Regions from separate parts of the Cupriavidus sp. UBA2010 genome, predicted to be linked through region 3. Evidence: predicted binding sites of a transcription regulator. Region 3 holds the regulator's gene; each other region holds the start of a gene.
What was found. The regulator sigma-54, encoded in region 3, starts transcription at its own class of promoters, with help from an activator protein. The targets are predictions, from matches to a motif close to TGGCANGNAANCTGCTTT.

Region 1 (3,278 bases), on a different contig from region 3:
GCTTCAAGCTGAACGAGCGTCTGGGCAAGTGCGCCTTCTGGTGCTGGCTGGTGGGCTTCTACTTCGCCTTCATGCCGCTGTACGTGCTGGGCCTGATGGGCATGACCCGTCGTCTGAACCACACCGACAACCCGGCCTGGACGCCGTGGCTGCATCTGGCCGTGGTGGGCGTGGTGTTCGTGGCGCTGGGTATCTTCTTCCAGGTGCTGCAGATCGTCGTGTCGATCCGCGACCGCAAGAAGCTGGCAGACGTGACGGGCGACCCGTGGGGTGGCCGCACGCTGGAATGGGCAACTTCGTCGCCCCCGGCGTTCTACAACTTCGCGCACACCCCGGTGGTGCGTGACCTGGACGCGTTCGCCGACATGAAGGCCCGTGGCGAGACGATCCGCACGGATGGCTTCGAGCAGATTCACATGCCGAAGAACACCGCGGCTGGTTTCTACATGGGTGCATTCAGCCTGGCGCTGGGCTTCGCGCTGACGTGGCACATCTGGTGGCTTGCCGCCGTGGGCCTGATCGGCATGGTCGTAGCGTTCATCCGCCGCGCCAACGATGACCACATCGATTACTACGTGCCGGCCTCCGAGGTCGAGCAGATCGAAACGCGCTACCAGCAGCGCATTGCTGCCCAGGGCTGATAACTATGTCGACAGAAGTTCTTGACCGCTTCGGGGCGAAAGCCCCTGCGCATGCGCACTCGCACGACGAGGCGCACGACCACGCGCATCACGACACCAGCGAGAACACCGTCTTCGGTTTCTGGCTGTACCTGATGAGCGACTGCATCTTGTTCGCGTGCCTGTTCGCCGCCTTCGCCGTCCTGCGCGGCGAAGTGGCGGGTGGCCCGTCGGGCAAGGAGATCTTCGAGCTCAACTACGTGCTCGTGGAAACCGCCATCCTGCTGTTCTCGTCGATCACCTATGGCTTTGCCATGGTGTCGATGCAGAACCATCAGAAGGGCCGCGTGATGTTCTGGCTGGGCGTGACGTTCCTGCTGGGCGCCGCGTTCATGGGCATGGAAATCAACGAGTTCGCGCACCTGATTCACGAGGGTGCCGGCCCGAGCCGCAGCGCGTTCCTGTCGTCGTTCTTCACGCTCGTGGGTACCCACGGTCTGCACGTTGCCAGCGGCATGCTGTGGATGCTCGTGCTGATGTGGCAACTGTCGAAGAAGGGCCTGACCCCGGTCGTGGCCAAGCGCCTGAACTGCCTCAGCCTGTTCTGGCACTTCCTGGACGTGGTCTGGATCGGTGTGTTCACCGTGGTCTACCTGATGGGAGCAATGTAAATGGCACAGCAACACGCTTCGACCGCCGCTCACGGCGCGTCGCATGGCCACAGCAGCGTCAAGTCGTATGTGATCGGTTTCGTGCTGGCGGTGATCCTGACCGTGATTCCGTTCAAGATCGTCATGGACGGCACGATGGAACGCGGCACCATGCTGTGGATCATCCTGGGCATGGCGGCCGTTCAGATCGTCGTGCACCTGAAGTACTTCCTGCATCTGGATGGTTCGAACGGTCAGCGCTGGAACGTGATGGCGCTGCTGTTCACGGTACTGATCCTGTTCATCGTGCTGGCCGGTTCGCTCTGGATCATGCACAACATGAACGCCAACATGATGCCGTGGATGAAGTAACGGTTCATACGGTCGTTTGAAAACGGGGCCTTCGGGCCCCGTTTTTTATTGGCCACGGTGCGCAACGCACCGGCATCGGCCACGGCTGCACCGGTTCACGCCGGACCGCACCCGAACGGCGCTGCACATTCGCGGTGCGCCTGCGGATTTCCCTCTGGCCCCGCCAGCGGCACCAGCGTGGTGCGGCACGGCCTTCCTCCCGTCGATTTGTCACGTAATGGTGACCCGGTCATGCGTGTTTCCCTTGGCACGCTAGTTGCAGATGTGCTCTCCGGGGTGCGTAGTCCCTAATCACATACGACAAACTGGGAGCTGCAATGAAACGACGTGACATGCTGAAGCTGTCGGCGGTGGCCGCCGCGGCGATGATCGGTACCAGCCCGCTGATGGCGCAGACCAAGGAGCCGATCAAGGTCGGCATCCTGCATTCGCTATCGGGCACGATGGCCATCTCCGAAACGTCGCTCAAGGACGTGGCGCTGATGACGATCGACGAGATCAACAAGAGCGGCGGCGTGCTGGGCCGCAAGCTCGAGCCCGTGGTGGTGGACCCCGCTTCCAACTGGCCGCTCTTCGCGGAGAAGGCGCGTCAGCTCATCACCAAGGACAAGGTGGCGGTCACGTTCGGATGCTGGACGTCGGTATCGCGCAAGTCGGTGCTCCCGGTCTATGAGGAAACCAACGCGCTGCTGTTCTACCCGGTGCAGTACGAAGGTGAGGAGATGTCGAAGAACGTGTTCTACACGGGCGCGGCACCCAACCAGCAGGCGATCCCGGCGGTGGAATACCTGATGAGCAAGGAGGGCGGCGGCGCGAAGCGCTTCTTCCTGCTGGGTACCGACTACGTCTATCCGCGCACTACCAACAAGATCCTGCGTGCGTTCCTGAAGAGCAAGGGCGTGGAGGACAAGGACATCGAAGAGGTCTACACCCCGTTCGGCCATAGCGACTACCAGACCATCGTCGCCAACATCAAGAAGTTCTCGCAGGGTGGCAAGACCGCCGTGATCTCCACGATCAATGGCGACTCGAACGTGCCGTTCTACAAGGAACTCGGCAACGCCGGCCTGAAGGCCAAGGACGTGCCGGTGGTGGCCTTCTCGGTCGGCGAGGAAGAGCTGCGCGGCATCGACACCAAGCCGCTGGTGGGCCATCTGGCTGCATGGAACTACTTCATGTCGGTCAAGAACCCCGAGAACGAGGCGTTCAAGAAGCAGTGGGCCGCGTGGGTCAAGGCCAACAACCTGCCGGGCGGCGACAAGCGCGTGACCAACGACCCGATGGAAGCTACCTACGTGGGCATCCATATGTGGGCGCAGGCCGTGAAGAAGGCAGGCAGCACCGATCCGGACAAGGTGCGTGCCGCGATGTACGGCCAGACCTTCAAGGCGCCCGATGGCTTCACGCTGACGATGGGTGACAACCACCATCTCTACAAGCCCGTGATGATTGGCGAGGTCAAGGGCGACGGCCAGTTCTCGGTGGTGTGGAAGACGCCGAAGCCGGTCCGCGCGCAGCCGTGGAGCCCGTTCATCGCCGGCAATGAAGGCAAGGCGGACAAGGTGGCGGGGAACTGACGGTCTGTTGCTCCCACTCCCGTGCTCGGGAGTGGGAGCAAACCACAGGTGAACGCCAA
Region 2 (3,278 bases), on a different contig from region 3:
GTCGCTCCAGGGTGGCGCGACGCGAAGCGCGAATCATGCAAGCGAGCGCAGTAGAAAATAGCTTAACGTCTGCGAAAATTGATCGAAGCGCTCATCGCGCTTCGAAATCCCGGAGGTTTCGTTGCCTCATTCGACCTGATGGCGGGCGCCGCTCGCAACGGGTACTCAGGCTCGATTCAAGTCTCTTGCCGAGAGAATATTGGTGACAGTCCGGGCATTCTTCTTTTCCATACCATTCATACGAATTTTTTATGGAGACGAGAAAGCTTGCCCAAACGATGAGGCTATTGCTCGCGGGGGAGTAACAACCATGCCCCTACCTGTATGTCTGCACGCGAGAAACAAGGGCGGTTTGGCCAAATGCCACCGGCAATTTGTGTTTTCTTTTCATAAGCTAGTGCCAGTGGCGGAAGTTCAGTCGAAAGCGATGCGACGCAGGAGGGCAGTACACCTGCTTACATGCGTTACCCACTCTCCACATTTTGAAACGCAACAATGGAGGTACAATGCGCCCCACTTTGTATCTCACATATAACAAATGAGCCCCCGGCCTTCTCGTTTGGCGTGTGTAGACGCGCTGAAGGCGGTCAGCTCGCAGCTGATCGTGTTGCATCATCTGGCCTTCTATGGGCCGATGTCCGACGCCGCCCAATCTCTGGCCCCCGGCCTGATCGGATGGCTGTCTGACTACGCGCGCATCGCGGTGCAGGTGTTCCTGGTCATCAGTGGATTCCTTGCCGCGCGCAGCCTGGCTCCTGCCGGACGCCTGACCGCCCAGAGCCCGCTTTCCACGGTATGGCGCCGCTATCAGAAACTCGTCGTGCCCTACACCGTGGCGATGCTCGTCGCGATCATCGGCGCCGCCATCGCGCGGACGTGGATGCATCACGACTCGATACCCGCCGCGCCGCACCTGACGCAGGTCATCGCGCACATCCTGCTGCTGCACAACATCCTCGATGTTGACGCGCTGTCCGCGGGCGTCTGGTATATCGCAATCGATCTGCAACTGTTCGCGCTGCTGGTATTCGCGCTCTGGTTGGCGCGCGCGGTGTCACGCGATACGTTGCCGCTGGGCGTGCCGACCGTGGCCGCGCTAGCGGTGGCCTCGCTGTTCTGGTTCAACCGTGATGCCACCTGGGATATCTGGGCGATCTACTTCTTTGGCGCCTACGGCATGGGCACGCTGGCGTACTGGGCGTCGAACCCCGATCGTTCTCCGGTGGCCCTGATCGCGCTTGGCGCGGTTGGCGTGGTGGCCCTGACGATGGACTTCCGCCTGCGTATCGCCGTCGCGCTGGTCACGGCGCTGGTGCTGGCCATCTCCCGCCGTGGGGGCTGGCTCGAGCATTGGCCGGGTGGCCGCGTCACCGCATATTTCGGCAAGATCTCTTACTCGGTCTTCCTCGTGCACTTTCCGGTCTGCCTGGTAGTGAACGCCTTGGTGTTCCATTTCGCTCCGGGCCAGCCGATGCTCAACGCGCTGGGGATGTTGCTGGCGTGGGTCGCCAGCAACGTAGCTGGCGCCGTGTTCCATCGCTATGTGGAAGCCGCCAGCCCGCTGCGCGCGGTGATCGAGTTCGTCAAGGAAGGCATTCACGGCCGCAAGTGGACGCGGGGCGAGAAGCCCCAGGCCTGAGCAGCCGGCGCCAACGTACTCAAATCAATGCCGGTGCGGGCGCACCAGCATGTACCGCCCTCGTCATGCATTTCGCACCCGTCCGGTGCGTGCGGAATGTCACCCACGGTAACAACCCCAGTTGAGGGTTGGCATGGCCATTGCCTAGTATGGATATATAAACCTGACCAACTGGTCAGGTTTCGATCCGGGGAGACGAGGCTGCCATGTCCGATCATATCGTTCTGACCTCGCACACACGCCGCGACAAGCCGGCCGAGCCGATTCACTGGGGCGCACCCACGGCGGCCGAGCGGGGGCCAGTCATTGCCAGCCTGACGGACCCCGCGCAGCGCAACGTTATCGGTACCCACGCCGGCGCCTATGCGATCTATCGCGCGTTGGCGGTGGCGGCGGGCAGCCTGCAGCGCGCGCATCGTCCTGACCTGACCGATACATCCCCGGCCGAAGCCATCGGCCCGCACCCGCAGTGGGGCGATCCGGACAGGATCGTGTCGCTGGATCCCTGGGGCCACCTGGTCTCCACCGTCTTCGCCGATCGCATCGCCGCCGGGGTGGACATCCGTCCGACCATCGCCATCACGCGTGCCCATATCAACATGCCCGAACTCATGGCCGCGATCTCGGCCGGCCGGCTGAAGCCCGACGGCGACATCCTCGAGGCCAATGGCGACGTGCGCGTGACCAAGGCGGCGGTGGACCCGGTCTGGTACCTGCCCGGCATCGCGCGCCGCTTCAATATCAAGGAGAGCGTGCTGCGCCGCAGCCTGTTCGAGCAGACCGGCGGCATGTTTCCCGAGCTCGTGACGCGACCCGATCTGAAGGTGTTCCTGCCTCCGATCGGCGGCATGACGCTCTACTTTTTCGGCGATGTCACGAAGCTGGGCCAGCCTGACACCCGTGTGGCCTGCCGCGTGCATGACGAATGCAATGGCTCCGACGTGTTCGGGTCGGACATCTGCACATGCCGCCCGTATCTGGCGCACGGTATCGAGGTTTGTATCGAGATGGCGCAGCAGGGTGGTGTGGGCCTGGTGGTCTATAACCGGAAGGAAGGCCGCGCGCTTGGCGAGGTGACGAAGTTCCTGGTCTATAACGCGCGCAAGCGCCAGGTGGGCGGCGACCGCGCCGAAACCTACTTCGAACGTACCGAATGCGTGGCCGGCGTGCAGGATATGCGGTTCCAGGAATTGATGCCGGATGTATTTCACTGGCTCGGGATCAGGAGGATCGATCGCTGGGCCTCGATGAGCAATATGAAGCATGGCGCGCTGACGGCGCAGGGTATCGAGGTGGTGGAGCAGGTGGCGATTCCCGAGTCCCTGATTCCGGCCGATGCGCGCGTGGAAATCGATGCGAAGGTGGCGGCGGGTTATTTCTCCAGGTACACGCCGCCTGACGCCAAGGAACTCGCCCAGGCAAAGGGCAGGGGGTTGAAGGAATGACTGAATTTCCGGAAGGAGGCAGGGCAGGACGCGACGATGGCTTGGGCAGCGGCTGGCATAGCCCCGTTCCACCCGATCATCCCGCGGCCGCGCTGCTCAGTGCGGAAGCCGTGCGAACGCGTTGCGCGGTGGTGACGGACTTCGTGGCGTCGGGGGAATCCGAGCTGTTCACGTGGCACCCGGACCGCGTTCAC
Region 3 (3,278 bases):
GAAATCCGCGGCGCGGTGATCACGTACGACAGCCGCAACGAGTTCTATACCGCCACCGGCGGCGATAACAATGCGTCCGCCGGGAACCCTTCTGGCCGCGTGCGCGCCGTGCTGTCGCCGCGCGCGAACCCGGCCAGCGCGCCGGCCGGCGCGCCGCTCGACCTGAAGCCGTCCTCGCAGCCGGCCAAGCCCTGACCGTTTCAAGCTCCATCCGTACCCGATGAACGATACCGCCACGCTCGCCGCCCAGGCTTCTTCCGCCCCATCCACGGATAGCAGCACGCTGGTCGTGCGCCATCTGAAGAAACGCTATGGCTCGCGCACCGTGGTCAAGGACGTCTCGCTCGACGTCAAAAGCGGCGAGGTCGTCGGCCTGCTCGGCCCGAACGGCGCGGGCAAGACCACGTCGTTCTACATGATCGTCGGACTGGTCGCGCTGGACGAAGGCGATATCGTGCTCGATGGCCAGCACATCAGCGGCCTGGCCATCCACGAACGCGCGCGCATGGGACTGTCCTATCTCCCGCAGGAAGCTTCGGTCTTCCGCAAGCTCAACGTCGAGGAGAACATCCGCGCGGTGCTGGAACTGCAGGTGGTCAACGGCAAGTCGCTGCCCAAGCAGGAAATCGATCGCCGGCTCGACTCGCTGCTCGATGACCTGCAGATCGCCCACCTGCGCAACAACCCGGCGCTGTCGCTGTCGGGCGGCGAGCGCCGCCGCGTGGAAATCGCGCGCGCGCTGGCGTCGGCGCCGCGCTTCATCCTGCTCGACGAACCATTCGCGGGCGTGGACCCGATCGCCGTGGGCGAGATCCAGCGCATCGTCAGCTTCCTCAAGGCACGCAACATCGGCGTGCTGATTACCGACCACAACGTGCGGGAAACGCTGGGCATCTGCGACCACGCATACATCATCAGCGAAGGCACCGTGCTGGCCGAAGGACAGCCCGAGGAAATCATCGCCAACGAGTCCGTGCGACGCGTCTATCTGGGCGAAAACTTCCGCATGTGATCAAGCGGCCGCGACGCCGCCTTGCAGCATTCGTCAACTAGCCGTTGGCGATCACGAAGTGCCAGCGATAGGTGATAGCAATTTCCGTTCCAACAACGGGAAGATGCGCATAGAATAGGTCGCATGAAACCATCGCTTCAGCTTCGACTTTCCCAGCATCTGGCTCTGACTCCACAACTGCAGCAGTCCATCCGGCTGCTGCAGTTATCCACACTGGAGCTGCAACAGGAAGTCGAGCAGGCGCTGACCGAGAATCCACTGCTCGAACGCGAGAACGACTGGATCGAAAGCCCGCTGCGCGTGGCCGCGGACGGGTCGGTCAACGTGCAAAGCGCCCCGGCTCCGGCATCTTCCGAACCGCAAGGTAATGGCGACGATCGCGCGAACGGCGCCAACGGCGAAGACGACAGCTACGGCGACAGCTCGGGTGACGATTACGGCAGCGACTGGAGCCTGGACGATTTCGCTCGCCGGCCTCAGGGCGACGAGGACGAGAAGACGCCGATGCAGCTTCGCGAAGCGGAACCCACGCTGCGCGAGTACCTGATGGAACAGCTCACGCCGCTGAAGATCTCCACGCGCGACAAGGGCCTGGCCATCTTCCTGATCGAGTCGCTGGACGACGACGGCTACCTGGGCGCAACGCTCGACGAGATCTGCTCGGAACTACCCAAGGAACTCGAATTCGAAGTCGATGAAGTGCAGGCGATACTGACCCTGCTGCAGAGCTTCGACCCTCCTGGCGTGGGTGCGCGCAACGCCGCAGAATGCCTCACCTTGCAACTGCGCCGTCTGCAGCATCCACAGCGGGACCTTGCATTATCGATCGTCAACCACCACCTGGAGTTATTGGCCGTGCGTGACTACACGCGGCTCAAGAAAGCCCTGCAGGTTGACGAAATTGCACTTAAGGCCGCGCACGATCTGATCCGCTCGCTCGCACCGTATCCCGGACATGCCTACAGCCGTCCGGAAGCGGACTTCGTGGTACCGGATGTGTTCGTGCGCAAGAGTGGCAGTAGCTGGATCGCGCAGCTCAATCCCGACGTGATGCCGCGTCTGCGCATCAACGACATGTATGCGCAGATTTTGCGCGGTGCAAAAGGGGAAGCGGGCGCGGCCGGGCTGCAGCAGAAGCTCCAGGAGGCGCGGTGGCTCATCAAGAACATTCAGCAGCGTTTCGACACGATCCTGCGTGTTGCGCAGGCAATTGTGGAACGTCAAAAGAACTTTTTCTCGCACGGGGAAATCGCGATGCGCCCCTTGGTTTTGCGGGAGATTGCCGATACACTGGGTCTACACGAGTCGACCATTTCCCGGGTGACTACGAATAAATACATGGCCACGCCGATGGGTACTTTCGAGTTGAAGTACTTCTTTGGTAGCCACGTCTCCACGGAGACTGGCGGCGCGGCCTCATCCACGGCGATCCGCGCGCTGATCAAGCAACTGATAGGAGCCGAAGAACCCAGGAATCCCCTTTCCGACAGCCGCATCGCCGAGTTGCTGGGCGAACAGGGCTTTGTGGTCGCACGCCGCACGGTGGCCAAGTACCGCGAAGCGCTGAAGATCCCCGCAGTCAATCTCCGCAAGACTTTGTAGCCGAGCCGCAACCGCCTGCCTGGTGCGGCTCTTTCAGAAGGAGAAGCGCTATGAACTTCAAGATCAGTGGACACCACCTCGACATCACGCCGCCGCTGCGTGAGTATGTGGAAACGAAACTGGAGCGAATTGTCAGACATTTCGATCAGGTCATTGGCGTAAGCGTGCTGCTATCCGTAGACAACCACAAGGAAAAGGACAAGCGTCAGTACGCGGAAATCAACCTGCACCTCAAGGGCAAGGACATCTTCGTCGAAGCGCATCATGAAGACCTTTATGCTGCAATCGACTGTCTGGTCGACAAGCTCGACCGCCAAGTGATCCGCTACAAGGACCGCGTGCAAGGGCATGACCGGGAAGCGGTCAAGTACCAGATGGCTGCCGAACAACTACAACAACAATAAGTCGGCGGCGACACCAGGTCGCCCCTGAGAGGATAGATAGGAAGAGCAAAGCCGCGCATCTGCGCGGCTTTTTTGATGGGCGCGATGCGGATGCGCCGCTGGCGCACCCGTTACCTGAGTACCAGCCCTGCAACATTTGGTCAGCCGGGGGTGTTCGCAACTGACGCCGCTCGGTGTATGCTGCGCCATACAACAACTACAGACAGGACGGCCCCGGACAACCGGCCCGGCATTCCGCGTGGCGAAAGATCGCGCGACGG

Region 1: the regulator sigma-54 is predicted to act here: its motif matches at 1,888-1,905, upstream of urtA (urea ABC transporter substrate-binding protein).
Region 2: the regulator sigma-54 is predicted to act here: its motif matches at 1,769-1,786, upstream of B2246_RS12300 (GTP cyclohydrolase II).

What each region holds. Positions count from the first base shown of each region.
Region 1 covers NZ_DDCI01000009.1:312,468-315,745, forward strand. The annotation lists gene cyoB (cytochrome o ubiquinol oxidase subunit I) at 1-641, shown strand, start outside; gene cyoC (cytochrome o ubiquinol oxidase subunit III) at 647-1,291, shown strand; gene cyoD (cytochrome o ubiquinol oxidase subunit IV) at 1,292-1,642, shown strand; gene urtA (urea ABC transporter substrate-binding protein) at 1,960-3,219, shown strand.
Region 2 covers NZ_DDCI01000016.1:22,758-26,035, forward strand. The annotation lists gene B2246_RS12295 (acyltransferase family protein) at 539-1,639, shown strand; gene B2246_RS12300 (GTP cyclohydrolase II) at 1,846-3,084, shown strand; gene B2246_RS12305 (URC4/urg3 family protein) at 3,081-3,278, shown strand, end outside.
Region 3 covers NZ_DDCI01000013.1:282,534-285,811, reverse strand. The annotation lists gene lptA (lipopolysaccharide transport periplasmic protein LptA) at 1-195, shown strand, start outside; gene lptB (LPS export ABC transporter ATP-binding protein) at 221-1,012, shown strand; gene B2246_RS09980 (RNA polymerase factor sigma-54) at 1,136-2,614, shown strand; gene hpf (ribosome hibernation-promoting factor, HPF/YfiA family) at 2,665-3,018, shown strand.